Regions from separate parts of the Alteromonas macleodii ATCC 27126 genome, predicted to be linked through region 2. Evidence: predicted binding sites of a transcription regulator. Region 2 holds the regulator's gene; each other region holds the start of a gene.
What was found. Region 2 encodes sigma-54, which starts transcription at its own class of promoters, with help from an activator protein. Its sites were predicted from a motif close to GTTGGCACGNNNNTNGNNT; they were not measured.
Positions count from the first base shown of each region.

Region 1 (10,138 bases), 640 kb from region 2:
TGCACCTGGCTTTTGGATGGTAGACATAACAAGTGTTGTCTTAGCTGGAACTTGAAGTGGAACCACTACTGGGTTGCGCGCAACAACGATAAAACGGCTATGGTTTTCTTTTTGGTTTGCTAAGTTACTCTTTATAGCCATTAGGCCGTACAAGTTACCACCCGCTTCGCTGCCTATTGCGGCTACGTCATCGCGTTTAAGCTCACTAACTGTCAACATGGCAGACGAGGTGCTGTCCATGGTTTTCACTTCTACGTTCCCTAGTTCTGCTAAGAAATGGCTACACTGAGTGAACACTTGAGGGTGAGCGTAAAGCGTTTTGATTTTATCGATACTGGTGTTGGTTCCCACTAACAATGTATGGCGGATAGGGTGGGTGAGTTCACCAATAATACTAAGTTGGGTATGCTGTAGCTGGTCATATACTTCATTGATACTGCCAGACGTCGTGTTCTCAATAGGCAATACCGCGTAATCGGCTTCTGTACTTTCAACTTTGTGAATAATTTCAGCAAAGCTCTGACAGCCAATTTCCAGCAATTCGCCTGGGCGACGAGAGAAGTACTTTTGCGTTGCTAGATAAGAGTAAGAGCCCTTATCGCCCAAGAATGCCACTCGGTTTAAAGGCAATGTACTGCCAGGGTTAGCGCGTTCAGCAAGCATAGCCTGCTGGTTTAAAACAGAGTCTTCAATAATAACGTGGAAAATTTGCGTCACATAATGAGGGTCTAAGCCAATGTTTTGGCCTTCTTTTATTAGGCGCACCAATAGCTGTTCTTCTCGCTTTTGATCTCTCACAGGAATGTGATGCTTTATTTTCGTCTCAGCCACTTCGTTGGTTAACTTTCTGCGTTCTGAGAGTAAAGTAAGTAATTCACTGTCTAAAGCGGTAATCCGCTCTCTAACAGTATCTAATGCATTGTCTGACATATCATTCCCGTGCGTATCGTATAAGAAAATTCTGTTAAAAAAAAACCTCCCAGTTGGGAGGTTTTCATGCATGTAGCCGCGCCTCCCTAGTTAAAGGATATAAACGCAAAAAAGAAAAGTGCTACGTGCATAATATTCTGTTTCATAGGTTTGAATGTATGTTGAACGCCTATGTGTGTCAACCCATTTTTACAAATTGAATAGTTGTTTTTAATGTGGGGGACTTGAAAAAGTAATTAAAATGCGCTGTTGGCTTTATAAAAAGCCAAACGGTTAGGGCATGAAGCGTTGGCAGGTGCCGTAAATATACACCTGCCGGTGGGTAATTTGAGAACGCCGTTTAATATTTTAGCGCTTAGTTACCTAATAGTGCTGAAAGCATTTGTCTTACTTCGTTGGGCTCAAAAGGCTTATCGCATAGCGCGTTCACACCTGTTTGCTGAATATTAGCCATATGTGCACTGTCAGCTGACTCTGACGTTACCATGATAATCGGTATATGTGTGGTTTCTGGATTAAAGCGGATAAATTCCGATAGTTCCCTGCCATCCATTTCGGGCATATTGTAGTCGGTAACCACGAGGTCAAAAGGTTCATCTTTTATATAAGTTAGCGCCATTGCGCCATTCTCTGCTTCTTTTATGCGTTGAAGCCCCATGCCTTCTAGTACGCGTCGAATATGATTACGCGCTAATTTACTGTCATCAACAAGTAGTACGCGAACATCGTGTACGTCAAATAGTTCTAATTCTAGTTCATCGTGATTGATTAAATCTAAGCTTGCGTTTAACGCACGAGACAAATGAAGGGGTTCAAATGGTTTAGGAAGAATTGCCGCAACACCCGCCTGCTTAAACTCTTCTAGTTTGCTCAAACGATTTTCACTGGAAACCAACATGAAGGGAATTGTTTTAAATGCGTCGTCTTCTTTAATGAATTTAAGTAGTTCTAGTGCGGTTCCATCTTCGTAGTACATCGCGCTTACGATTAGGTCAGCACCGTGCGCTTTTACCGCTGAACGAGCTTCGGAAAGGGTACTGACGGGGTCAATTTCCTTTACGTGTTCTTTTAACAACAAAGTGGTGATGATCTTTCTTTGTGTGTCAGAAGGCTCAACTAAAATAATGTGTAGATCAGAAATTGACAGCTTTTCCATTTCAGACTCTTTTTGTTATATGTTTATGAAAAAGTGAGAGCTCGCTAGCTGGCTAGCGTTACATTAGCCCCCAGCAAGCTTAACTTTATACCCTTTATCGGTAAGTAGTGTGCGGAGCTTTTCCCTGTCATCAGTTTGTACTTCAATGACACCGTCTTTCACTGCGCCGCCGCAACCACATTTTTTCTTTAGCTCAGAGCCTAGTTTTTTCAGCTCATCAGACGCGAGGTCTAATCCCTTAATCAGAGACACCCCTTTTCCTTTGCGACCTTTAGTTTCCCTGTGAATACGAACAACGCCGTCAGAAGACACCGAACGCGCTTGCTCTTTTGGCTCAGGCTTTATTTTGCCGCTTTCAGTACTATAGACCAAAAGGGCGTCTTGCCAGTCTTGCATACATACCTCAATAAATTGCGTCTTTCCATCTAAATGGCGATAAAAAAAGCATTACCATACGAAAGTTTAAGATGACTTTCATGGCGATGTGTAAAAGTTCAACTAGTATAAGAATAGCAAAGTTAAAAGCATGTGATGAAGCATTTCTGCTTACATTTTTAAGGAGCGAATATGGAAATAACGTCGAGCTATCAAAATCAAGGGAAAGTACTAGTGGTAGATGTAGGCACTAAGTTTGACTTCAGTAAGGTAGAAGACTTCAGAAACGCCTATGGCGAACTGGGCGCCGATGTCTCTCACATCACCGTAGATTTATCGCGTACTGAATACATGGATAGCTCTGCCTTAGGTATGTTGTTAAACATGCAAAAGACACTCGCTGAAAGAGAATTAACCTACAGTATCGAAAATGCCCGTCCTCAGGTTGCTAAAATCCTGAAAATATCTCGATTCGATAAAAAGTTCGACATTAAGTAAGAAAAGCAAGTCGCTAAATTAACATTTTATCGAAGAGACATACGTGAAGATCCTCATTGTTGACGACGAGGCTATCAACCGTACATTGCTTACTAACATGCTTTATAACGCAGGCTATAAAGAGTGTATCGAAGCGGTGGATGGTGTTGAAGCTATCAAAAAATTTACGCACGAAAAACCCGACTTGGTTTTGTTGGATGTTGTGATGCCTGGGCTCAGTGGTTTTGACGTTGCACCCAAAATACGCAAGCTTGCGAAAGGGCCGTATCTACCTATTCTTTTTATCACCGCATTAGAAGATAAAGAAAGCTTAGTGAGGTGTCTGGAAGTTGGCGGGAACGACTTTGCCACAAAGCCCTTCGACCGACACATTCTAATTGCCAAAATTCGAGCCCACTTAAAAATACGTGCTTTGAGTGAACACATAGAACAGCAAAATAAAGCACTTCGATTATTCAATCAAAGAGTGGCGAGAGAGCACGCCATTGTGGAACATATTTTTAGCCACGCTATTGTCAATCGACCCGAGGTAATGGCGCATTTCGACTGCTTCCTAAAGCCAGCTGAAACCTTTAATGGCGACCTCTTTCTATGCGAATCAAGCCCTAGTGGTGGTATTTATTTTGTGGTGGGAGATTTTACAGGTCATGGTTTGGCGTCAGCAATTGGTGCGTTGCCTGTAACCCGAGCCTTTCAGGAACTCAGCCAGCAAGGGGTATCTATTTCTGAGATTATTTCAGAATTAAATCGAATTTTAATTAAGTTTCTACCAAGTGACATGTTTATGGCCGCAGTGGTGGGCGAAATTAACGCGGGGGGCAATAGAATCAACTTATGGCAGGGTGGAATGCCGGCTGTCATTGTTCCTGCGAAAACTGATTTAGCGCTGCGCTGCATCCCCTCACGTCACATGGCATTAGGGATCCTAGACGAGCATGAACTCAACACCGATTGCGATACCATTCAATTAGGATGCAATGAACAGCTTGTAATTTGTAGCGACGGGCTAATTGAGAGTACTACTCAAGAGGGAGAAATGCTTCTTGAGGAAGGCTTGGTAAGAATAGTAAAAGAGCAAATGCAGACGCATGGGAAAATAGAATCCAATTCACTTTTTCTTAAGGCGAAAGAGCATTGCGCAGCCTCTTCATTTCACGATGATGTCACGCTAGTCGTGTTTACCTCTCAACCATTAAAACGCCCGTATCACCAAACATGGATTTTGGATTGCCATCGGTGCATGAAGTTGCGCTTGACGCACAACATTTGAAACAGCCTGACATTCTCCAACGCGTGCTACAGCTTGCGGGGCAATGTGAGGGCATTCAAGCGGTGCGTTCGATAATTTATACCGTGTTGTCGGAACTGTTTAATAATGCGTTAGAGCATGGGATCTTGAAACTCGACTCAAAACTCAAAGCTGATAGTACAGGGTTCCATCAATATTACGAAAACCGCGAGGCTTCTCTAAAAGCGCTTAGTCACGGGCGAATTAATATTAGGATAGAGTCTTTACCCCTTAAAGGTAAGGTGCTGATAGCGGTTGAAGATAGTGGTGAAGGCTTTGAGTGGAATAAGGCAAGTACGGTAGGCCGGCGTCATTCCGTTCATGACGAAAGCTTTGGGCGTGGGCTCCCTTTGCTTCACGCGCTGTGCGAACGAGTGTGGTTCGAAAATGGCGGGAGTAAAGTGATTTGCTTACTTGATACTAAAATTTAGGCGCCTTTAGAAAATATATTTACGAGCAAAATGTTCATATTCATGTTTCTCTGAGGGCTTTTAAACTCTCACTTTACAGCTCTAGTCGTTGAGTACAGTTTACATAGACTTGCTTACTTAGTCATCGCTGTAAATCTGTCCATCTAATCCAGCAATTAATCGAATTTAGCTTTTACCGAGTAAAAGTTTTATCGATACTCAAATTTCATTAACCGCGGGCGTTTCTGCGGTGACACAAGAAGTAGGGCCCCATGCTGAAATCATTTCTTAAACTTTTCGAAGACACGCATAAGCGCACAGAGCCAACGTATACCGTTGAATTGGCGACTGCTGCATTACTTAGTGAAATTGTAAACGCTGATAATGAAGTAACGGATAGCGAGAGAAGTGAATACGAGAAACAGCTCAGAAAGCATGTAAACATAGATGAGGAAGCGATGTCGTTGTTGCTTGAAAGAGGGCAAGAGACGGCTGACGATTCAATTGACTTAGTGCGTTTTACTCAAGTACTAAATAAACACTGCAGCGCTGATGAGAAAAGAGATGTGATAAAGAGCCTCTGGGCTATTGCATACGCGGATGAATCTTTAGCGCCTCTTGAAGAGAGTACTATTCGTCAAATAGCTGATTTATTGTACGTTCCCCATAGCCAATACATTAAAACTAAACTTGAAGTAGTTGAAAGAACATAGCGTTCATCATCACTCAGTTAGTCTTTTTTGTATTAGCTAAAAAAATGGATTCAAATTTAGCGACCTGTACCTTACTATTGTGAACAAATAATAATAAAAGCTTAGCGGTGACAGTGCTGTTTCAGAGCCTATGGCATCACTTGCTTACAACAGCTTGCAGTACTGAAGTAAGGGTAGTTGAGTGTTTAGAACGTTGAAAATCCCAATTGGGCTTGTCATTGCATTGACGATGTCGGTGCTGGCGCTCTCTGTGGTAATTGTTAATAAATTAGAACACAACGCTTCTGTGGTGGATGTGGTTAAGGGCAATACCGCGACGTTAAGTAACGCTTTGTCGCTGCAGTTATCGGTTGTCATGGAGCGAAGTCCCGGTGATAACGCATTATTTTCCTCTCTTTTCAACCGATAAAAGAACACGATAATCTTATTTCCGCCACGCTATATGACAACGACTATCAAGTCATTTCCACTATTCAACCTGATTCCTTAAGCCAGCTTTCCAATCAATCTGTTCCACTTGATCCTGCAGAAATTCCATTTGGTGTTACGCAATACGACAATGTTATCACTGCCCATCAAATTGTAGGTAGTAGCCTATACCCACTTGGACATGTTGTTCTTTATGTGGATATTGAAGACACCATGGCGGCAAGTTCAGCCCGCCAGCTCATTAAGCAAGTGCCTATCGTTATCGCGGTTTGGCTGCTTTGCACTGGCACTTGTGTCTTTATTTTATACCGTTTGATTTCTCCTATTGGGTCGCTGAGGCAGTTTACTCAAGAAGTATTTGAGTCAAAAGATTATGCGCTGCGCAGTTCACTTAATACATCTAATGAAATTGGACAGTTATCGAATAACATTAATAGTTTATTGGATACCATTGAAGTTGAGTTACTCATCAACTTTGAGCAAAAGCAAACATTGGTTGATCAACAAGAAACCATGTCTCGTCTGGCAAACTTCGATAGCTTAACCGGTCTTCCCAATCGACAGTTTGTTCTCGATAACTTAAGACTTGAGCTAGCCAGAGCCAAAAGAAATGATGAAGACTTACTGCTCCTGTTTTTTGATTTAGATGGGTTTAAGGGCATCAATGATTCTTTAGGACATGAAACCGGAGATCTCATTCTCATAGAGGTTGCTGACAGAGTTCAGTGTTTGCTGCGCGACGGCGATTTATTCGCGCGACTGGGAGGGGATGAGTTCTTAGTACTGCCCGATAGAGATGTGACTACTGACCAAGCGCAAAGCTTGGCAACGCGACTTATTACCGCATTTGATGAGCCTTTTGAACTGCGTGGCTTATCACTAACGGTAGGTTTAAGCGTTGGAATCGCTACGGCTTCCGATGCGGGCTACGACCTAAGCGAGCTGATGAGCAATGCAGACCTTGCAATGTATCGTTCAAAAGCGCGAGGGCGGGGCAGCTACACACTGTTTACACCTGATATGGTTGAGTCGCACAAGCGTAAACTCCACTTAGCTAACGGTATTGAGCAAGGAATCAGCAACGATGAGTTTGTTGTTTATTACCAGGTTAAAGTTAACAACGAAGGGAACGTAATCGGCGTAGAAGCGCTTATTCGTTGGCAACATCCTGAATTTGGCTTGGTCATGCCGAACGAGTTTATCCCCATTGCTGAGCAGGGCGGTAAGATCACTGCAATTACCCGTTGGGTAATTAAGCGCGTTTGTATTGATATGCCAGATTTAAAACAATGGGCCACGTCTCCGTTTAGAGCCTCAATCAATTTATCTGGACATGATTTGCGAAGCTCGCAGCTGTTTGACTACATCTACAATACTTTCAAGCTCTATGACATCAACCCAGAAAACATTGAATTTGAAGTGACAGAAAGTGCGTATCTAGAAAACTTTACTCTTTCAAACAAGTTCTTCAGACGCATCGGAAATATGGGGTGCGCCATAGCTCTAGATGATTTTGGAACGGGTTACTCCTCGTTAAGTTACCTGACGCAAATCAATATCGACACGCTAAAAGTTGACCGACAGTTTGTAATGGAAATTCAAACTTCAGAACGAAGCCGTCTTGTGACTGGGGCAATTATTGATTTGGCGAAAAGACTGTCACTCTCGGTATGTGCTGAGGGCATAGAAAACCTTGAACAGTGGAATTATCTTAGAGAGCATGGATGTGACAATGTGCAAGGATTTATGTTTAGCAAGCCCATCCCCTTATCGGAGCTCACTTGCTCTCCCTCCCATTATAGCGATAGTAGTTTCTCTGTATAGCAAGGTATCGATAAAACCACTTTGACATACAGTGTTTCAAAGTGGTGTTTCTTTTTTGCAACATTTAACCTGTATGCTGAGTGGTTGATAGTACACTTATTTGCATATGCTGCTGTTTTTAATGTGCTTTTTCTTTTTGGTCTGAAAATCGCATAAGCAGTTTGAATGCAATTATGATAGTGGTTAATTGAAGACTAGTGGTAGTATCCATGAGCTTTAATAGCAGCATAACCTGATAACACAGGGCTGGTATCAAAGCGGATTGAGAAGGATTTTAAAAGCGTTTAGCGGAGGATTCATGATGAAACGTCTCGAAAAAGTTTTCTTAGCACTTTGTGCTGTTGCTGCAGTACAAGCCATTTCAGTAGCGGACGCGTACGCAAGTCCAGCGCGCTCGTTGATGCAGGAATTAGACACAGATAAAGATGGTCTGATATCACTTAAAGAAGCGGTTCGACACACAGGTCTACTGCGTAACTTTGGGCTGATTGATGACAACGAAGATGGCAAACTTTCCGAAGCCGAATTGGCAAAAAGCAAGTTGACGCCAGGCAATGAAAAGCTCACAGCAAGTGAGTAGATAAAATAATATATTTAAGAGGGTAAGGTTCTGATAAACAAGGTTTCGTTTGGTGAACGCTTGGTACAACTTGGTTCACTAAGGCAGTTGACGCTAGGTAGTTTTGTACTGGCCCTTATCCCTCTTATAGCCTTACTTTGGCAAAGTCAAAGCGACTTAGCCAAAGTGGGTCAAATGACAACACTTGAAACACGGTTTGTTGTCGATGTTGTTAGCGACATGCAAAGACTCGATAACGCGGTCGTTGACGTAGAGCGCAGCATTCGCCAATTTGCTGTGTTGAGAAATGATAGGGTGGCCTCTCTTTCTGATAACGCCATCGATCAATTTGCCGTGGCCGCTGACAATCTATGTCAGGCTCTCTCGGTACCAACTACCTGCACACGACTTTCAGAACAGCTAAATCAATTAGCCGAATATCGAGCGATTGAAGACCAGCTTTTACTTAATGCATACCTTGCGTCAGTGGGCGATAGCGTCGACCAGCTTCGCGACGATGTAGAAGCCGCTATTACTGAACGTGTCAAAGTCCAGCAAGATGATTTAAATGCCATGCAAGCAAAACAAGCTTGGTCTACAGCTATGCTTGTAAGCGTTTCGTTATTGCTAATACTGATGGGGAGTCAACTTATTGTGAACCCCGTTAACAACTTAAAAAAGATTATAAGGATCATGGCCCACAGCGATGGTCAGCTTCCACCCCTTTCAAGACAAGCGCCAAAAGAACTGATTGATGTAGAGAAAGATTTACATTGGCTTTATGATCGACTACAGCAGTTGGAGCATATTAGAACCGCCTTGCTGCGACACGCTGCTCACGAGCTTAAAACTCCGCTTGCCAGCATTAAAGAAGGCTGCAGCTTGTTGTCTGAAAACGTGGTGGGCGAGTTGAATAACAGTCAACGCGAAGTACTTTCGCTACTTACTGCTAGCACGCAAAGGCTCAACACGCTGGTGGAAAAGTTGCTCGACTACAACCTGCTGTTGCAACAAGCTCAGCCAAAAATGGTACAAAGTGACGTTAGTAAGTTAGTTTCTGCTTGTTTAGAAGATTACGCGCTCGCCATTCAGGATAGAGAAGTGGAAGTAAAGATAACTGCGTCCGAGGTGCGTATAGACGAGGAGCTGTTTAGAAGAATACTTGATAACTTGGTGTCCAATGCGGTCGCGCATGGCGCAGTGGGAAGACCGATAAATATTAGCCTTTATAACGAAAACGATAATCTTGTACTGGATGTTGCCAATCGCGGTAAGCGTATTGCTCCAGAGTCAGTACATACTTTATTTGAACCTTTTATCCGAGGAACCGAGCCGAGAAACGACAATGTCATTGGGACGGGTTTAGGGTTATCAATTGTTGCCGATTGCGCTCGACTGATGCATGGTGATGTGCGTGTTGTAGATGTAGACTATGCCGATGTTTGCTTTAGAGTGACCATTGGGCAACAGGAAAAATAAAATGAGAATAAGTGGTTTAATTGTCGCCTTACTGGTGCTGACAGGATGTCAGAGTTTAACCAGGAACAACGACAACGCAGGTGAGCCAGAAAAGGTGACGCCTGTAGCTAAAATAGAACGTGGCCTTTGTTTATTTGTTGAGCCTCCACAGGGGTTCGAGCACAATTGCGATGCAACCTATTGGCTTAACGCGTGGATTGACGCGGCCAACCAACCTTGGTTAGAGCGTAAGCAAGCATTAAAAGCGTTAGGTGATACAGCATCTGACACGCTTCACGCCTACGTTTTAACACTACCAACAGATACACCTTATCAAGACAGGTTGCGCGCGCAGCTTGCCCTAAATGATATTGCTGGAACATTTACACCCACTGCGCAAGAAGTGGTGACTGTTATTGCTGCGTCGCACAACAATCAGATTATGCAGCTTGAATCTGCCATGGTGGTGTTGGAGCAAGAAAATACTTCTCGTGGCGA
Region 1 is NC_018632.1:1,401,474-1,411,611, forward strand. Features, by position in the region: gene pheA (prephenate dehydratase) at 1-1,002, opposite strand, end outside; gene MASE_RS05935 (response regulator) at 1,286-2,086, opposite strand; gene yciH (stress response translation initiation inhibitor YciH) at 2,150-2,482, opposite strand; gene MASE_RS05945 (STAS domain-containing protein) at 2,654-2,959, shown strand; gene MASE_RS19805 (SpoIIE family protein phosphatase) at 3,003-4,229, shown strand; gene MASE_RS20200 (ATP-binding protein) at 4,196-4,678, shown strand; gene MASE_RS05960 (tellurite resistance TerB family protein) at 4,930-5,370, shown strand; gene MASE_RS20205 (hypothetical protein) at 5,552-5,779, shown strand; gene MASE_RS05970 (putative bifunctional diguanylate cyclase/phosphodiesterase) at 5,995-7,623, shown strand; gene MASE_RS05975 (EF-hand domain-containing protein) at 7,922-8,203, shown strand; gene MASE_RS05980 (sensor histidine kinase) at 8,264-9,661, shown strand; gene MASE_RS05985 (hypothetical protein) at 9,663-10,138, shown strand, end outside.
Region 1: MASE_RS05975 (EF-hand domain-containing protein) is a predicted target of sigma-54. The motif match lies at 7,759-7,777, and genes of this name have one in related genera.

Region 2 (10,138 bases):
TAAAAGATGAACAATGCAGGCCATAGAGCCTAAGTGGGCGTAGAATATCGCAATTATGATGAGTCTGTCATGATAATTGCGTAGGTTTTGCGCAGGATTTTAAGATAACTGCGCTAAGTGTTGATTAATTGGTCAATGGATTGGGCAAGTAAGACTATTCGTCTTCGTTAAATCTGCCCTCAATAAGCTCTTCAATAGCTGCAAGTGCATCAACAGCATCACTGCCGTCCACAATCACGTCTACCTGTTCACCTTGATGGCTTTCAAGCATCATTAATCCCAATACACTGCTTGCGTCTGCTTCTTTATCGCCTTTTTTTAAGATGATTTTAGCGTCGAATTGATTAGCCAGTTTAACCAGTTGGGTCGCCGCTCTTGCATGCAACCCTAACTTATTGACGATAGTTAGCGTTTTTTGAATAGTCATTACTGATTCAGCTCTCTATGACGAATTTGAACATCAGGGTGTATTTCACTGAAGGTTTTCGACAGGGTCTGTGCGATATAAACCGAACGGTGTTGGCCACCAGTACAGCCAATCGCTACGGTTACGTAACTTCTGTTATTGCGCTCTAAATGAGGCAGCCATGTCGTTATTAAATTCTGAATTTGCCAAATGAACTTGGTCACTACAGGCTGCGACCCCAAAAATACTTCTACTGGTGCGTCTAATCCGGTCAGATGTTTAAGGTCGGGCTCCCAATGGGGGTTAGGTAAAAAGCGGGCATCAAAAACGTAATCCGCATCTTTAGGAATACCGTGCTTAAAGCCAAACGACTCAAACACAAGCACAAGGCGTGAGCTTTTCTTACCCAAGATACGCTCTCGAATTAACTCTGCCAGTTGGTGAATGGTAAGCTTATCTGTGTCTAAATATAAATCTGCGCGTTCAGCAATAGGAGCAAGTAGGGCTGACTCGGCTTTAATGGCTTCTGAAAGCGATTTATTAAGCTTGGCGAGAGGGTGAAGACGACGTGTTTCGCTAAAACGCTTAACCAGTACATCATCGCTCGCGTCAATGTAAACAATGGTCATCGACCACGAAGAAGGCAGGTAGTCTAGAATTTCTACCAAATCGTCAGGATTTTTAGGTAAGTTTCTCACATCGATACTTACCGCAACCTGATCGTACTCGTCAACAACTGTATGGGTTAAGGTGGGAAGTAAGTTTACAGGGATATTATCAACACAGTAATAACCTAAATCTTCCAATGCGCGAAGTGCGACAGACTTACCAGACCCCGAACGACCACTGATTATTATCAGCTTCACCTACTTTCTCCCTAATACTCTGGTTTTATCACATACGCGTTGTTGAATTAGGCGCCTACTAAACGGTTAATAGGCGCTTAATGTTTAACTTAATGCAGATAGAATATCGTCGCTTGTCGTTGCGCGACGTATTGCTTTAATCGTTTCTTTGTCGCTTAGTTTACCAGCCACGGTGGCCAGCGTTTGAAGGTGTCCTTCGGTCTGTTCCTCGGGAACGAGTAGCGCAAAAAAGATGTCTACGGGTTTCTCGTCAAGGGCGTCAAAGTCGATTGCTGGCGTGCTGGTTACAACAATGGCAATCACTTTCTCAAGGCCCGGCAGGCGTCCGTGGGGCAGGGCGATACCATTGCCAATGCCTGTACTACCCATACGCTCTCGAGCCATCAAACTGTTGAGTATCGTTGCCTGATCAATGTTCTCGTTTTGCTTGGCAGCGATATCAGCGATGATCTCAAGAATTCGCTTTTTACTATTACACTGAACCGCACACTCGGTGCGGTCCAGACTTACGATGGCTTGTATATCCATGCTTAATTAACTACTAATGTTTTTTCAGTTTTTCCTTATGCTTGATTACCTGCCGGTCGAGTTTATCAACCATGCTGTCAATCGCCGCATACATGTCGGTATTTTCTGAGGATGCGAATACTTCAGCGCCACTTAAATGAACGGTCGCTTCGGCTTTTTGATTTAATTTTTCAACGTTCAGGATGACATGCACATTAGAAATGTGATCAAAGTGACGTTCAAGTTTGCTGAACTTCGTATCGACATAATTACGCAAAGAGTCGGTGATTTCGACATGATGACCAGTAAGGTTGATTTGCATATTTCGTCTTCCTTATATTATTAAGCCCGATTAAATAAGGCTTTTGCGTTGGTTCGACGGCGGGATCGACAACGATTCCCGGTACTTTGCTATTGTTCGCCGGGCAACTTTAATGCCTTGTTCGGCCAACAATGAAGCAATCTTGCTATCACTTAGCGGCTTGCTAGGCTTTTCAGCGGCCACTAATTTCTTGATCAATGCACGAATCGCTGTAGATGAACATTCACCACCAGACTCTGTTGCAACGTGGCTTGAGAAGAAATACTTCAATTCGAAGATTCCACGTGGCGTATGCATGTACTTTTGCGTTGTCACTCGCGAAATAGTGGATTCGTGCATATCTACCATTTCTGCGACATCATTTAGCACCATTGGTTTCATCATTTCCGGGCCGTGCTCAAAAAAGCCCATTTGCTGCTGCACAATGCAGTTTGCAACCTTCATTAAGGTTTCGTTACGAGATTCAAGGCTCTTTATGAACCACTTAGCCTCTTGCATGTGTGAGCGGATGAATTGTGAATCGCTACTATTCTTGGCACGGCGACTCATTGCAGCGTATTGTTGATTTACGCTTAACTTAGGCAGACTGTCGGGGTTCAGCTCAACCACCCAACGGCCATTTTTCTTGGTTACTGAGACATCAGGAATAACGTACTCAGGCTCTTTAGTAACTAAAGCACTACCTGGGCGAGGATTCAAGGTTTGCAGTAAACGCATTGCCTCGCGTAGCTGATCTTCTTTCAATCGGCTTTTACGCATAAGCGTACGATAGTCTTTGCTGCTCAGTAAGTCAGAGTACTCTTCAATCAGTTGCTTTGCTTCAGCAAGCCACGGTGTGTCTTCTGAAAACTGGCGCAATTGCACCATCAAACATTCTTGTGGAGAGCGTGAGCCAGAACCAATAGGGTCGAACATCTGAATGCGCTTAAGCACACATTCTATTTCGTCCATTTCAATCGGCTCTTCCATATCATCATCGTTAACCGCTTCTAAAATATCATCAAGGGTAACGGTTAAATAACCTGACTCGTCAATAGAGTCGATGATTGCTGTAGCGATTGCGCGATCGGTATCCGAGAAGTGGGTAAGGCGCATTTGCCAAAGAAGGTGCTCTTGAATATCTTCAGTAGTCTCACCTTGGAAGATTTGCTCGTCGTCATTGGATGGACCCGGAGCTGGCGAAGATGAAGCAGAGTAGTATTCGTCCCATGTGCTGTCGATTGGCAGCTCATCGGGAAGATCGTTTTTCTCAAGTGCATCGCCGGCTTCTAGTGTGTCACTAGATGCAGAAGCAGTGGCCTCAGAGCCGCTGTCATCGTTGTCGATATTGTTCTTTTCTAGTTGCGGCTCGTCGTTACCTTCTTCAACTTCTAATAGCGGATTAGAATCGAGCGCTTCTTGGATCTCTTGTTGAAGATCAAGTGTAGAAAGCTGCAGCAGTTTAATGGCCTGCTGAAGCTGTGGTGTCATGGTAAGTTGTTGGCTAAATTTTAGCTGTAAAGATGGTTTCATCTACGTCTTATTTAAATGCTCTAAATTGAATATACCAGAGCGAAACTGAAAAATGGCAATTCGGTTACATTAACTATAGCCTGAATTGTTCGCCTAGGTATACATCCCTTACTTTTTGATTACTTAAAACCTGTTCCGCCGTTCCTTGCGCAATAAGCTCGCCATGACTCACAATGTACGCCTTTTCACAAACATCCAATGTCTCTCGTACGTTATGGTCTGTGATAAGGATTCCAATACCCCTATCGCGAAGATGTTGTATTATCTTCTTTATATCATTAACTGATATTGGATCAACACCAGCAAATGGTTCGTCTAACAAAATAAATTGCGGTTTTGCTGCCAGAGCGCGGGCAATCTCAACGCGACGGCGTTCGCCCCCTGACAAACTCATCCCCGTACTATTACGTATATGGTTAATATTAAATTCATCAAGTAGCGCATCAGCTTCTTCTTCTTGCTGTTGTGAATTTAAATCTTTACGGGTTTGCAAAATGGCCATGATATTTTCATGCACTGTGAGCTTTCTGAAAATAGAGGCTTCCTGCGGTAGGTAGCCAATTCCGCGGCGTGCGCGCTCGTGCATGGGCTGATGAGTTAGCTCATTGTCGTCGATTTCAATCTTGCCTTTATCCAGATTCACTAAACCAACAATCATGTAGAATGTGGTGGTCTTACCAGCGCCATTTGGGCCAAGAAGACCAACAATTTGACCCGTTGAGACAGACAGACTTACATCTCGAACAACCTGTCTTGACTTGTAAGCCTTAGCAAGATTTTTAGCGCTCAAAGTTGCCATTGCTATTCATTGCCCTCGTTGTCTTTTTTGTCTTTCTTAGACGAAGTTTTGCGAATGGTCTCAGGTGTGAATACTGTGGTCACTCGACCCTCACCATCCTTACCTGCGCCGCCAGTCGCTAGCAATTGCTCGGTAATCATATCGAACGTGATGTTGTCACCCTGTACTTTACTGGTGTCTTGTTTCAACTCTGCGTTTCCAGCAAGAGAAATCGTTCGGTTCACCACTTCATAGCGTATTTCATTAGCTTTTGCCGAAACTGGCGTGCCGTCTTCCAATTGCTGGGAATAGCTTGCAGGCTTTCCTCTAGCAATAAATATTTCACGACCACCACCGTCAGTGGCAATTACTTCCACTTCGTCAGCTTCAATAACCAAAGAGCCTTGAGTTATGAGTACGTCGTCTTTGTACAACGCGGTTTTATTTTTACCGTCGATAAACTGGGTGTTCGAGCCTATTTTTATGGGCTGCGAAAAATCATCTTCACTGGCGTGTACCGCACCGCTAGCGATGGCAAGCAATAAACTAGTTGCTAGGGGAATAAGTGGTTTGTACATGATCTAAAAGCTCGTATTCTTGTGTGCGTAAATTCGCGTTAAACCCATTACTTAAAATGACATATTGGGTGCCCAGTATTTCAACGGGTTGGTCAGATGTCATTTGCTTGGTTTCTAAATTAATTTGAATGTACTCGGTCGATATACTTCTGACAAAGTCATCGCCAGTTTGGTTCTCAATATTAACTTGGTTTTCCAGCTGGATTAGCTCGTTATTGTATAGTGTACCTTCATCAGCGGTTACCACCCATGGTGATGACGCGTTTTCTGTATAAAGGGTGTATTTAGGTTGCTGAAACAATACAAAGCCAAGCTGGTCGTAATGCTCCATCGACTCTGCAAATACTTTGTGATTTAACTCACCGTCTTGATTGTACAGCGTAGTGGTTAGATTTTTTGCTTTGTAGGCGGGCTTTAGCGCATCGTTTTCACGATTCCCCTGCGTTTCAGGCTGCTCTTCCATCCACGTAGGGATGTACATCAGCATCGCCAGAATAAATAGCGCCGATATACTTAATCCTAAGCGATTAAAGCCAAACAGGCTCATACACTAGCTCCAAAAATCTCATTTGCTACCCCTTTGGCCTGCAAAATGGTATCCGATATTTCTCGGACCGCGCCAAACCCTCCGGGAAGGGTCGTAATCCAGTTTGCTTGTTTTGCTACGTAAGGATGGGCATCGGCAACCGCAATTTTAACCGCAACGTGCTTGTACATACCCGTATCTGGCATGTCATCACCTACCGCAGCCACTTCGTCAGTGTTTAACTCAAGGTGCTTCATCAGGTCGCTAAGCGCGTCTGCTTTATTCTCTTCGCCTTGAATTATATGTGCAACATTCAGTGCCTTCATTCTATTTTCAACAATGGCAGAGCGACGTCCAGTAATAACCGCGACATTCACTCCATTGCTCACTAGCGCTTTTACACCATATCCATCACGGGTATGGAATGCTTTAAGTTCTTCACCGTCGTTACCTAAGTAAATTCGGCCATCTGAGAACACACCATCAACGTCGCATACCAGCAACTTTATCTTGGCTAGTTTTGCGAAAAGCGAGTCATTTATTTCCGTGTACAAGGTGGTTGTCATTTAAAGCACTCCTGCTTTTAGTAGCATATGCATGTTAAAAGCCCCAACAGGTTTGCGCTTATCGTCAGTAACCATTAACGCACTAATTTTATGGGTTTCCATCAAATTCAGGGCTTCTACAGCCAGCTGACCTGCGGTGGTAGTCTTGCCGCCTTTAGTCATTACTTCTTCTACTGTCGCACTGTGTACGTCTACGCGGGCATCGAGGATTCGTCGTAGGTCGCCATCCGTAAAGACGCCTGTCAGCGTACCGTCTGCCGCTATCACGCCTGTCATACCCAATCCCTTTTTAGATATTTCCAGCAGTGCGTCAGCGACAGAAGCACTGGCATGGACAAGGGGGATATCACTGCCGCTTAGCATGATATCGCTAACTTTAAGCAGAAGTTTTCTGCCTAAACTACCGCCTGGGTGCGAAAGCGCAAAGTCATCTGAGGTGAAACCTTTTTGGTCGAGCAGTGCTACCGCAAGCGCATCACCCATAACCAGTGTGGCGGTTGTGCTTGACGTAGGAGCAAGACCTAGCGAACACGCTTCTTTTTCAACGCTGATATCAAGTACGACATCTGCGTGTTGCCCCAATGAACTGGAAGCACTGTTGGTCATGGCGACCACCTGTATGCCTAAGCGCTTAACTACGGGCAATAAGTTAACTAGCTCGTTAGTCTCGCCAGAATTAGAGATGGCGAGTAAGACATCGCCTTTGCTTAGCATGCCCAAGTCGCCATGGTTGGCTTCACCAGGGTGCATGAAAAATGCAGGAGTACCTGTACTGGCAAGCGTAGCGGCAATTTTATTTCCGATATGCCCAGACTTTCCCATACCACTCACGACAACTTTACCCTTGCAGGCAAAGAGAATATTACAGGCAGCGATAAATTCATTGTTTAAGCGCTCTGCCAGATTAGCAATAGCCTGTGTTTCAATTTCAATAACGCGCTTCGCTGAGTCGATATAGTTCATCTGAGTTTGTGTATTCATGATTATCCGAATAGCCAGAATTGATAGCCGATAAAGCAAGCCAGAAGTATGAATCCATTTGTTCTTGATATTGTACGTTTGCCGATTAAATCGAAGCTGAACAAGAACAATAATAATGTTAAACCAAGCATTACGTACATATCTCGGTTGTAAACGTCAGGGTCCAGGATACCAGGCGCGATTAACCCAGGCATGCCAAGTACGGCAAGCAGGTTGAAGATATTTGAGCCGATGATATTACCCAGTGCTAAATCGTCTTCCCCTTTCAGTACACCAGCAACACTTGCTGCTAGTTCAGGTAGACTTGTACCAAACGCAATAATCGTTAGTCCGATAACCAAATCCGAAATGCCCATGTATCTGGCAATTTCTACTGCTGAGTTCACCAAAAAGTGAGCACTTAATGGCAGTATTACAAGGCCTACACCAATCCAAATGAGGGCTGACGTATTTGAAACGCCTTTGGGGATTTCATCTGCGGTTTCCGCAACCAGAGGATCTTCTTTATCTACCTGTAGCGACAACCACGCCATCATTGCCAGTACGAAAATGAACAGGCCTAGTAGGATAATACCTTCATAAGACTTAAGTTCACCGTCAAACATAAAGCCAATGGCAATCAATGAGATGATAAGGAGTGCTGGAAGCTCGCGCTTTAATGTTGTTGATGAAACAAGCAATGGTTTCACTAGCGCGGTTATACCTAAAACTAGCGCGATGTTCGTGATGTTAGAACCTAGCGCGTTACCCACGGCGGTGTTCATATTGCCATTTGCGGAGGCTATGGCGGAAACCACAATTTCAGGTGCCGAAGATCCCATAGCGACAATCGTTAGTCCGATCATCATTGGAGAAATGCCGATGTTTTTTGCTAATGCTGAGGCGCCATATACAAACCGGTCAGCGCTCCAACTCAGTACAATCAGCCCAACAAGAAAAATGACAATGTTTAAAAGCACAACAACCTGTAATAGAAAGTATTTCGCTAGATTGTCGCAAAAAGAGTGCCATTTGCCTATGCTCGCAGCGTTTTATTTTCGCCAAATACTGTCAATTGACGTAAATTTCCGCTGAATACGCAAATTAGGTCGCACTTACACACACAAGACTTCATATTCAGTTTCAGTTAAGAAACAACAAAATAGGATGGTATTAGGATTGATTTGGGAGGCTTGTAGGATACTAGATGGGCACTTGGGCGTGAGATACCGAATACCAGTCCGCATAGATAATTGCCCACTCAGAAGGCGCTGGCAAGTTTCCTAGCGAAGCGTGGGAATGCAGGAATGGCTGTTCCCTTTCAAATTCCCAGAATGAAGCTAGGAAGTTTCACGCCGCGATTACGAACATTTTAACTCTCGCTGCGTGGGTAATAATCTATACGGACTGGTATATATTCGTCTTAATCGAACATAACTTGTAACTTTTTGACTTTGGCGAGGGGCTTGAAAAAGCGTACAATGCCCTTAAATTACACCGCCCAGACAAGGTGTTCTAAGCAATGTCTGGCGATATAAATTCAAAAAAGTACACTGGAGAGTAAACTTTTTTGATTTTATGCGCTCATAAAGTAAACTGTGCAGTAAACCTTAAGAGTGGATCAAGTGAAGGCACAGAAATTGAATACTCACTTACTCTTATAATTTTAAAATTTTCTAAGTGGATTGAACGCGTTATTTTATAAGGTCTCAATCCAACGTCAGGGGTCGACATTTAAGTAACTATGGATCATTTAGTTGAAGTAGATAACCTTACCTTTAAGCGCGCTGATCGCATCATTTATGATGGGATATCGCTAAAGGTACCCAAAGGCAAAATTACTGCGGTAATGGGGCCAAGTGGTATAGGTAAAACCACGCTGCTGCGCCTTATTGGCGGGCAGTTAACGCCAGATGAAGGTGACGTTAGATTCGACGGCGATTCGATTGTTTCTATGTCGAGAAAAACGCTATATGAGACACGTCGTAGAATGAGCATGCTTTTTCAAAGTGGTGCGCTTTTTACCGATATGAGTGTGTTCGATAACGTGGCGTTTCCACTTCGCGAACATACAAAACTTTCTGAAGACGTTATTGCGACAATTGTCGCTTTAAAGCTACAGGCAGTAGGATTGCGCGGTGCAGCTCAGTTAATGCCTAGTGAATTATCTGGTGGTATGGCGCGCAGGGCTGCTTTGGCTAGGGCGATTGCACTAGATCCAGATTTAATCATGTACGACGAACCCTTTGCAGGACAAGATCCTATATCAATGGGTGTGCTGGTTAAGCTTATTCGTGAATTAAACGACGCACTTAATCTAACCAGTATTGTGGTGACTCACGATGTCACTGAAGTACTGACCATTGCCGATTATATTTATATCTTAGCTGACAAGCGGGTTATCGGTGAAGGAACGGCGCAGCAAATCAAAGAAAGTGACTCTGAATTAGTCCAACAGTTCTTGAAAGGAAAAGCAGATGGTCCGGTACCATTTCATTATCCTGCACCTGATTTGAAAGCAAGCTTCTTGGGGGCAGATAAATGAAGTTCTTCCAATCAATAGGCGCTAAAACGATAGGGAAGGTCACTGCGGTTGGTCGAGCAGCTCTTATGTTATTCGGTGCGTTAATCGCTGTTCCTCGGCTTAAAAATGTACCGCTGGTGATTAAGCAATTGTATGTAGTGGGCGTTCAGTCGCTACTCATTATTATGGTGTCGGGGTTATTCATCGGCATGGTAATGGCGCTACAAGGCTACACCATTTTGGTTGATTATGGCGCAGAAGGTAGCTTAGGCCCCATGGTCGCACTTTCATTGTTAAGAGAGCTTGGTCCGGTAGTTACCGCATTGCTTTTTGCTGGGCGAGCTGGCTCAGCCTTAACAGCTGAAATAGGCTTAATGAAAGCCACTGAGCAGCTGAGTAGTTTAGAGATGATGGCGGTAGACCCGCTACGACGTATTGTCGCACCGCGTTTTTGGGCGGGAATGTTAGCGATGCCTATGCTTGCCATTATTTTCAGTGCCATTGGTATTTTAGGCGGCCACTTAGTGGGTGTTGATTGGTTAGGCGTTGATGCAGGCAGCTACTGGTCAATTATGCAATCGACAGTAGATTGG
Region 2 is NC_018632.1:766,298-776,435, forward strand. Features, by position in the region: gene MASE_RS03315 (HPr family phosphocarrier protein) at 155-427, opposite strand; gene rapZ (RNase adapter RapZ) at 427-1,272, opposite strand; gene ptsN (PTS IIA-like nitrogen regulatory protein PtsN) at 1,357-1,800, opposite strand; gene hpf (ribosome hibernation promoting factor) at 1,814-2,101, opposite strand; gene MASE_RS03335 (RNA polymerase factor sigma-54) at 2,132-3,613, opposite strand; gene lptB (LPS export ABC transporter ATP-binding protein) at 3,687-4,412, opposite strand; gene lptA (lipopolysaccharide transport periplasmic protein LptA) at 4,415-4,969, opposite strand; gene lptC (LPS export ABC transporter periplasmic protein LptC) at 4,938-5,516, opposite strand; gene kdsC (3-deoxy-manno-octulosonate-8-phosphatase KdsC) at 5,513-6,061, opposite strand; gene MASE_RS03360 (KpsF/GutQ family sugar-phosphate isomerase) at 6,062-7,042, opposite strand; gene MASE_RS03365 (calcium/sodium antiporter) at 7,045-8,001, opposite strand; gene mlaF (phospholipid ABC transporter ATP-binding protein MlaF) at 8,766-9,566, shown strand; gene mlaE (lipid asymmetry maintenance ABC transporter permease subunit MlaE) at 9,563-10,138, shown strand, end outside.

Region 3 (10,138 bases), 1.7 Mb from region 2:
CTTCAATGCTTCTTTGGAAGAGGGCAGCAGTGGTTACAAAGGCAGCTGGTTTGAAAAGTACGTGGATATTTCGCTTAAAACCTTTATTCCGCTTATTTTACTCGTGATTTTTGTAAACACGGTAGCGGTAAAATACTTCGGGTTGAGCCTATTCGGATAGTCAGGTTTTACAAGAAATGACGTGAGCTAGCAGTGAGCTCAACTTAAAAACGGCAAGCCTAAAGCTTGCCGTTTTTGTTTGTGTCAGAGTGTGTATTTTACACTAAGTGTAAAGCCTAAAACATGCGATAGGGGTCGCTATACTCTGGTGTAATATTTAGCCTTGCCCAGCTTTGTGCGGCGTCAATCACTTTGCCAGCAGGTTCTGCTTCAGTATCAGAAAAGCGAGGAGCATCAATATCCATCGCCTTCGCTGCATCCACGTAATAAATACCGCGCTTAGGATGAGACAAGCTGCAAAGGTGAATAACATCGTTAAGCGGCTTGCCACAAATGATGGTCGTCAGCGCAGATACAATGTCGTACACATGTACAAGGTTTATTCGCTTATTTCCTGCATCTAACTGTTTTCCACTTAACGAGCGGGCGGGGTGACGGTCTGGGCCTACTAAACCGGCTAGGCGAACAATACTGATATCAACCTTACCTCGCTTAGACAATAAATAGTCTTCAATAGTCACGTGGGCTTTGGCCGAGGCTGTTTGCGGCTGTGTAGTGCTAACTTCGGACACTACCTCGTTTGTTGCATCGCCGTAAACCGACGTGGTGCTGATAAACACGATATGCGCCACCTTTACGCTGATGGCTGCGTCTATCAACTGCAGCATATTGTTGGTGTATGACGCGAGATCTGTGTTTCTCCTGCCAGGGGGAATATTTAGCAACAAGGTAGCGTTTGGCAAATGGTTACAAAGCGCTGATGTATCTTCGCCCAGGGCATATTCAATTGCGGTGATACCTTGGTCTTGTAACGCGAGACGTTTCTGTTGGCTTCGAGTGGTGCCAACAATATTGACCTTGCCTGAAAGTGCGTTGCCCACATAGCTGGCTAACCAGCCGTAGCCACTAATTACTACATTTTGAGTCATCGATTAAATACCCCTTTGTTTAGGGCTTAAGAGTACATTAATTGGAGGGCGGTTGTCGTTAACTGTAAAAATGAAAAACCGACTGGGTTACAGTCGGTTTTCTAAGGTGAGTGGTTAGAGTTGCAAGTCGTTTCGTTTTGCGCGTTTAGTTAGCTAAATGCTCCAACTACATTTTCATTTCGTCGTTGTGGTCATGGTGATTGTCTTGATCAATATCTAGCAGGTTCAAGTCATCTAGCCCAGATATGGATGCCTGCATTTTGCCTTCGGCATAATCCGCTTTCTTCAGTACCTTACACAATGCATCGCCTTTTTCTTCTAGCGCAGCCGCTTGGCTTTCTAAGCGATATTCTAAATCTTCACCCCAGCGCTCCATCTTTTGCTCAAACTCAGACATATCACCGCCTTCCCACAACATTTGTGTTCCTACGGCAATAAGTATTCTACCCATAGACTCACTGATTAAAGACTCAATTTGCGCTTCGAATTCTTGCTCCCAGCTTTCGTCAAACCAACCTGGCTCATCGAATTTAGTTGAATCAACGCGAATATTGCCTGCGTCATCATAGAATGAAGTGTTTAGTTTGGTTTCAAGTGAGTCGAACAGTTCACGAAAATCGTCACCCATTTGATCGCCGCCTAACAGTTCAGTAAATACTTCAGTCACTGCCACGTTGGCAATTTGCAGCCCTTCACTGGCGATATTCAAGGTCATAGGGATGGCGATATCAATGTTGTTGTAATATTCACTTACCCAGCGCTGTTGTTCGCTGTCAAGCGATACTGGTTCGCCGTTAATGGTCATATTGTGATGGGAGTCAATCGTCATCACTGAGCCATTGTCCATCTGTACCGTTAGGTCACCTTGGTAATATTGAATATGACCATCAAGCTCCATGTCACAACTGTTGTTTTGAAAGCTGCTGTCATGCGCAAATGCGTGGCCGCTCATTAAAGCACTGGTAAGGGCAACTGAAAGTAATAGTTTCTTAGACATTGTTCATTCCTTAATTTACGTGTGACGCGTTAACGAAAGTGCTCGAAGCAAACTGCAATGCGTTGTAGTGTCACTGTCAGATAGACGCTAACGATACTCGCTGTTATACCTAAGGTAGAGCAATGGCCTTGCCAATATTTAAAGTCTATATCTTTCAAATGGTTAGTAATATTTGATGATTTCTTTATGCTCTGCTAAATACACTATTTAGTGAGATTACCAACTAATTAGTAGTTTTGACTAAGATCAATTAATACCAATAGCGGTACATTTAAGCCAATCCAAGCATGGTTAAATCTTATTTATTGGTGCATAATACCGCCAATATTTTTAAGGGGTTATCACAATGGCTGATTGGATTAATGCAATTATGTTTGGTGTTGCGCTAATTGCCTTTACGCTAGGGCTAAGCAGCATCGTTATGGGCTTTATGACTGCTAAAGCAGGTGCTGAAGGTATGCAGGAAAAAATCGAGTACGGTTTTTTTGGCGTTACTGGTTTAGTACTTTGCTTACTGATGGCCTACGCATTGGCTTAAGCGATAAGCATTAAAAAAACCGGCTATCTCAGCCGGTTTTTTTCGTCTTGAACAAGTCTTTATTCATCACTGCCTTATCGATTAGGTTCGCTCTTCTCCTGAGCATCCTCAGGCGCATTGTCGCTTTCGGGACTATTTCTATAAGCGCTTTGTTCGCGATGGGCAAGCAGCGACAAATGTCCATCACGTTGATAAGCACGTAAATCGAACAAATCCAGCATAGCCATAACGTGGTCGAAAATATCCGCCTGTACTTTTTCGTACCTCACCCATTCCTTTTGTGCACTGAAGCAGTAAATTTCTAAAGGTAAACCAAGCTCATTAGGCGGTAGCTGCCTAACCATTAGGGTCAGTTCTTGGTTTATATCCGGGTGCTTGCGCAAGTATGCCTCTAAATAAGCTCTAAAAGTGCCGATGTTGGTAAGGCGACGGCTGTTTAGCAGATCCGACTCATCAATGGAGTAATCTCGGTGATAAGCGCGGAGCTCATTTTTCTTCTTATCGATATATTCGTTGATATAGCGAATTTTCGAAAAGCGCTCTAGCATATCGTTGTCACAAAGCTTAATAGAGTGCACATCAATATAAATGGCGCGCTTAATTCTGCGTCCGCCAGACTCTTGCATACCGCGCCAGTTCTTAACTGCTTCTGTAGTAAGGCTGTAAGTCGGCAGCGTAGAAATGGTTTTATCCCAGTTCTGTACTTTGACGTTGGTAAGGCCTATCTCGAGTATTTCACCATCTACTTCATACTTAGGCATGGCAATCCAGTCGCCCGTATTAAACATGCGGTTAGCGGCTATTTGAATGCCGGCAACAAAGCCCAGAATGGTGTCTCTGAATATCAATAGTAAAACAGCGGCAATGGCGGTTAAGCCAGACACAATAAGTAGCGGGCTTCTGTCTACAATTAAAGAGATACTTAATAGTATGGTGACAATAGCAAATGCCAATTTGGTAACTTGAATAAAGCCAGTGATAGGTGCGCGTTTAGCAAGCGCTGAGGCGTTATAAACGTCTTCCACTGTGCTCAACATGGCATATAAGGCAAGAAGGCCGCTATATAGCATGTATAGCTGAGCGCTCTTTATCACCATACCGTGCATCACGGCTTCATCGCTAATAAGTACCGGTGTGGTTAAGTAAATAAACAGGGCAGGAAACAGGTGCATTAAGCGACGGAAAAATCCGTGCTGCTGCAAGGCGTTGTCCCAGAGGTTATTGGATTTGTATACCCAACTGGCTATCTGGGGGCGCACCAATAGCCTTGCGATAATATAGATTACCGCCGACACCACTAAAATACTACTTAGTGCGATGACGTTATACAGCGGATCTTCAGTAGTAAGATTCGGGAAAATATCATTAACTATGTGAATAAAGTTATCGCGTACTGAAGCACTGACTTCCATTAATTACGACTCCAACATTTTCTTTATACGGTTGTCTTTATTTTCCCATAGACCGTTCAACCAGTTTTGGAAATAAAGACGAAACTCAGACTCAGTGCGTTCTGAATGCTGTTGTAATTCAGGTACCGGCGTAACGTTCACATCGATCACGATTTTTGTCATCTGACCGCTAAGCATTGCCATCATAGGATGACGCTTATTTTCCGGGTAAAGCAGCGAGATATCTAACACGTTGGTAAATAATTCGCCCATAGCTGAGAGCGTAAAGGAAACGCCGCCGGCTTTGGGGGGCAGGAGGTTTTCATAGGGACTTTGCTTTGACAGATGCTTCAATGAAGTAAATCGAGTTCCCTCTACAAAGTTAATGACCGTTGTGGGCACCGTTCTAAACTTCTCACAATACGCTTTGGTGGTTTCGAGATCCTTTCCTTTTTTCTCTGGGTGCTTTTCTAAATACGCACGGGTGTATCTGTGCATAAACGGCATATCAAGTGCCCAGGCACCCAGTCCGACAAATGGCAGCCAAATAAGCTCTTTCTTAAGGAAAAATTTGGGTGCAGGAATGCGGTTCGTTGCGAATTCAATGAGCAGAATAATGTCGAGGTAGCTTAAATGATTGGCAATAATCAGATACCAACGGTCTTTTGACAGTTCGCCGTGTACCGAACACTCAATATCGACGCGGTTAAACAAGCGTATCATGAGAACGCTGACCCGTCCGAAGCTAAACATTAGCCCGTGCATCACTTTATTCCATGCCGTTCTTATCTTTCCGTTAGGCATAATAAGTTTTACCAAACCCAGTAAGATAATTAAGCCTCCCCACAACGCAAGATTGAGGATTTGTAGTGAAGTATGTAATACGAAAATAAAAGGAGCGAGTACTGCGCGAATCATAATGGTTTCTGTGTTGCGTTTAGTGAATCTAAAAGTTGATCTTTGGCATGCCAGCGTTCATTCAACCACGTCTGAAAACGGGCTCGAACTTGCGGATCATCAAAATAATTGTCGCTGAAAATGCCGTTTTCCATAATGTCTTTGATGGGCATTACGTTGATATTCACACGAATATCACGAACCTTACCACTAACGAAGTCCCAGAAAGACGGTACGCCGTTCGGATAATCAATTGTGACATCAATAAGCTTATGCAAATGATCGCCCATCGCAGATAAAACGAATGCAATGCCGCCTGCTTTAGGCTTAAGTAAATGAGAGAAAGGCGAGGCCTGCTTGTCGTGCTTGGCTTGCGTAAAGCGGGTGCCTTCAACAAAATTCATAATACTTACAGGCTTATTCCTAAATTTCTCACACGCTTGACGCGTGGTTTCCATATCCTTTCCTTTCAAATGCGGGTTTTTAGCCAAAAATGATTTGGAATACCGGCGCATAAATGGAAAATCGAGTGCCCACCAAGCCAGACCTAAAATGGGAACATAGATAAGCTCTTTTTTGAGGAAAAATTTCAAAAATGGGATTCTTCGGTTAAATACACGTTGAAGAACTAAGATATCGACCCAAGATTGATGGTTAGCAACAACGAGATACCAATCATCTCGAGTGAGTTTTTCTAGTCCGTTTATTTGCCATTTGGTGCGTCCGCTGATGCGCTGATTCAGGTTATTAACGCCGATCCACGCAGTCGCGCATGCGTCGAGTAAATAAGAAATGAATCGTCGCCACGGCGCAATAGGTATAAGTTTAAAAATAGCCAATATGAAAATAGGCGTTGACCACACTACCGTATTGACGAAATAGCAGATGACCGAAATAGTGCCAACAATATGATGCAACAGTGCTTTTACCATTGTACTTACCTCAAAAATTAGGCGCTTAGTGTAAACGAACTTGATCTAAAATCCGATAGAGCCTTTACTGATTCCACAATAAAGGTGCAAATTTACGTATTTAAGGAGCTGAAATGGAGCTTATTGGCGAAAATAGAGCATTCGGGGGACGGCATTTACGCTATACCCATAAAGCTGAAACAACACAATGCGATATGACCTTCGCAATTTTTCTTCCCCCTTTCGCCTCGAAAGAAAAGCCAGTGCCCGTGCTTTACTGGCTGTCAGGGCTGACATGTACCGACCAGAACTTTATGCAAAAAGCCGGTGCAATGAAGCTAGCGGCGGAATTAGGTATGGCTATTGTAGCGCCCGATACATCTCCCCGTGGCGAAAACGTTCCAGATGACGAAGAAGGATCTTATGACTTTGGCCTTGGGGCAGGCTTCTACGTTGACGCTACGCAGGCGCCGTGGGATAAGCATTACAAAATGTATAGCTATATTGTGAACGAGCTACCTGCGCTTATTGAAAGCGAGTTCCCTGTAACCAAAGAGCGCGCTATTAGCGGCCACTCAATGGGCGGACACGGTGCTTTAGTTATTGGCATGCGTAATCCTAATAAGTTTGTATCGGTATCGGCCTTTAGCCCTATCTCAAATCCTTCAGATTGTCCGTGGGGCGAGAAAGCCTTGGGTCGATACTTAGGCGATGACAAGGCGGCATGGCAGGATTACGACGCCTCGTTGCTATTAGCAAGCAAAACACACAGCGTACCTCTGCTAGTAGAGCAAGGGACAAAAGATGAGTTCTTGCACGAGCAGCTGAAACCTCAGTCTCTGGTTCATGCTGCGCAACAGTCAGATACGCAACTTACGCTTAACATGCATGAAGGTTACGATCATAGTTACTTCTTTATTGCATCATTTATTGAAGAGCACTTGGAGTTCCATGCAGGACACATGGGGCTAATTTAAGCGTAGAATACAAGCTGTAAAAAAGCCGGATCGTACTCCGGCTTTTTTGTTTATGGCTGATGAGGCTTTACTTAAGCTTTTGCGCTAAAGTTATAAATTCAGGTATGGCAACGGGGCGCTGATATAAGTAACCCTGTCCATAAGCACACCGATGATTTTGCAAAAACTGTTGCTGCTGTTGGGTTTCAATACCTTCTGCAATAATCTTAATGTTTAAGTTGCTCGCCAGTCCAAGAATAGCCTGAACGATAGCTTGGTCGTCGGTGTTTTTCTCAAGTTCACTGACAAAGGAACGGTCAATCTTAAGCTCATCGATAGGCAGTTTCTTCAGATACACCAGTGAACTAAAACCAGTACCGAAATCGTCAATCGACACGGTGATCCCCATTGCTCGAAGCTCGTTGAGTAATACTGAAACGGTATCCAAGCTTTCCACAAACACGCTTTCGGTTAACTCGATAGATAAGTTTGAGCCGGGGAGTTGGTGATCTTCCAATGCGTTTTTAATTTGGTTTAGTAGTGCTAAATCTGACACTTGGCGGCCAGAGATATTAATGGCCAACCTAATGTCTAAATTAGAAGCCTTTAACGCTTCTATAGCATCACAAGCTTCATTGATAAGCCACTCGCCGAAAGGGAAAATGAGTTCACTTTTTTCAGCAAGAGGAATGAACACTTCTGGGGAAATAAACTTACCTTCCGGCGTTATCCATCTTGCCAATGCCTCGCATTTAACAATTTTGCCAGTCTCTAAATCGACAATAGGCTGCAAAAAGAGTTTGAGTTCATTGTTTTCGATGGCAGAACGTAGCTGACTCTCAAGCTCGCTAATTGCATGATGTTGTTTGTGTAGTTCTTCACTGTAGGTAAGTACCACATTGCGACCTTGGTATTTAGCGGCCTGCAAGGCGATGTCAGCACACTGTAGAAGTGATTCGGTTGACGGGCAGTGTCGGGGAAAGTTCGCTTCGCCAATATTTATGCCTAAATTCGGCTCGCTGCCATTGAGAACGGTATAGGTTTGAGTGAGCTTTTTGACTAGCTGCTCAATATACTCGGCACTGATAAGTTCGTTAAAGGTATCTTCACGTTTCACCAATGCAAACTCATTGCTGCCTATTCTCGCTATAAACCCGCTGTTGCCGACAAAGGTCTGCAGTCGCAGTGCGAACGATTTAAGGATCTCGTCACCCGACTGATAGCTAAGTGATTCATTTATCTTCTTAAAGTCGCATATATCTATGATGAACAACTTGAATGCGATTTCTTCCTGAACCAGTCTTCTTACTGTATCGGTAAACAAATTGCGATTGGCTACCTTTGTTAACGAGTCCATTCCACTGGCAGTTAATACGCTCTCTTCTTTATTGTGGATATGGGTAATATCGGTAAGTAGGTAAACCCAATGGGTTAACTCATCCCCTTGTAATACAGGGTGAATGGTAACCTGAAGCCACACACCATAATCGTCAACAGGTTGCCAATAAAGCTCCCCTTGCCAGGGGGCTTTTCGCTGCACCAGTGCGGGAAGAAACGTTGCCGGCGCATCAATATCAGTAAGAAGCTCGTTGACGCGAATAGAGCTTGGCGTCGTGCTATTACACAGCAGCAATCTATGAGACGCTTTGTTGTCCAATATCAATCCGCCTTTGTCGTCTAAAATGACAACGCCGGTTTCCAGGTTGTGAATAGCTTGCTGAATGGGCGGAACGAGCTTTTGAAGTCGGGTGTTCTTGCGTAAAACACCATTTAATTTGTGCCTAATATACTCATGCTGACCTACAATTTCGTGATGGCTTAGCAATAATTCCCGCGCGGCTTGCAGCGTTTTACGTTTTTCGTCAAATTGCTCTTCTACGTTTTTAACGACCAGATAGCGAGAACCCGATTCGCTATTAATTGCCAATGCTTCTAAGCGAAGTACTTGGCTCTCATTGTGCTCCGTCCAAAAGCCAGATGAAAGCGTAAATGACGTTTCGCCTTTCCATACCTCGTCGGCATCGAGAAAAAAGTCGTCTAAAAAAATGGAGGGGATATGCTTCTTTTGCAGTTTGTTGTTTTCGTCAATCGTCACAACATTTGCTAGCCATGGAAGTTCTGGCGTTAAGCATTCAATGTCGCTTTCGGAGTTACACCTAAATAGCGCGCAGTTAGTAATGCCTAATGCATTTAATAAATGAATATCCATGGCAATCTCCTACCAAAACGCAATTGTACTGAATAAATTCTCTACATTTTCACCGGTCTTTGCGCTGGTCTTCGTTAGTGAAGCGAATTTTTGAGCGTAAGAATTGAGTTCTTCCTCACTCCAGTGCCAACTTGTGGGGAGATCGGTTTTATTTACAACAAAAAATGCGGGGATATCGGGGTAGTGTTCGCGTGCGAGTTCTAGAATTTCCATGCCTTCAAGCAAGGATTGAGACCGAGTTTGGTCAACTACAATAATGTAGGCGCTTGCGCCGCGAAGGTAGCGAGGGTTGAAGCCACAGTATCTGTCGATACCTTCTAAATCCCAAAGTAGAAGCTGAACGCCGCGTCCGTCTTTATTGACTTGTTTCTTGTCTATTTTTACGCCAATAGTGGTCTTGTATTTTTCGGAGAAAATACCTTCAACGAACTGTTTTATCAGGCTTGTTTTGCCAACACCAGTGGGCCCTAAAATACATACTTTTTTCTGTATCACTGCAAAGCTTCCTTACTGCTGCTCACTGGATATTAAAACGTTTAACATGACTGAACGCCCCATTGATGCTTTCTGCAATGGTAGCTCTCCTAAGCTTACAGGTATAAGAATATCACTTTCTACGCCAAGTGAAATTAATGAATTCACAACATTCTCTGCTCGTTTTTGACTCAATGCGCGATTTCGTGCGCTTGAGCCTGAATTATCACTGGCACCCATTACAACAATACTGACAACAGTTTTTGTCTTGTCAGCAAGGGTTAACAATTGTTTTATGTCGTTTGCCAGAGGTTCTAATTTTGCTAACTGTACTTCAGAAAGCGCTTCTTGGTTAGTAGCAAAAAGTACATTTTGTGAGGAAACCTTATTAACTAGTCGGTTCAATGCGGCCTTCTGGAGCTCAGCATTGTCAATTTGATAGGCTGCTTTGACGTTTAGCGCGGTGGTATCAACGTTAACTGTCGAAATACCAGGAATAGCGTTTATTTGCTGAGTAAAGTTAATTGCGGTTGGGGTGAATACGGTTCCTGAAATAATAAAGCTATGGTCATCACCTTTTTTAATTAATAGGCTTTCTGATTCGCTGAGTGGATAGTCGCTCACGAGCTTTTCAAGTTTGCGTTCAACCACACTTGGTTTTAAAGAAACAAAGGGTT
Region 3 is NC_018632.1:3,712,901-3,723,038, reverse strand. Features, by position in the region: gene MASE_RS15895 (sodium-dependent transporter) at 1-160, shown strand, start outside; gene MASE_RS15890 (NAD-dependent epimerase/dehydratase family protein) at 276-1,088, opposite strand; gene MASE_RS15885 (DUF2884 family protein) at 1,255-2,085, opposite strand; gene MASE_RS15880 (hypothetical protein) at 2,432-2,623, shown strand; gene MASE_RS15875 (mechanosensitive ion channel family protein) at 2,698-4,035, opposite strand; gene MASE_RS15870 (acyltransferase) at 4,039-4,932, opposite strand; gene MASE_RS15865 (acyltransferase) at 4,929-5,843, opposite strand; gene fghA (S-formylglutathione hydrolase) at 5,957-6,799, shown strand; gene MASE_RS15855 (putative bifunctional diguanylate cyclase/phosphodiesterase) at 6,867-8,987, opposite strand; gene MASE_RS15850 (Rab family GTPase) at 8,997-9,482, opposite strand; gene MASE_RS15845 (OmpA family protein) at 9,495-10,138, opposite strand, start outside.
Region 3: MASE_RS15885 (DUF2884 family protein) is a predicted target of sigma-54. The motif match lies at 2,203-2,221, and genes of this name have one in related genera.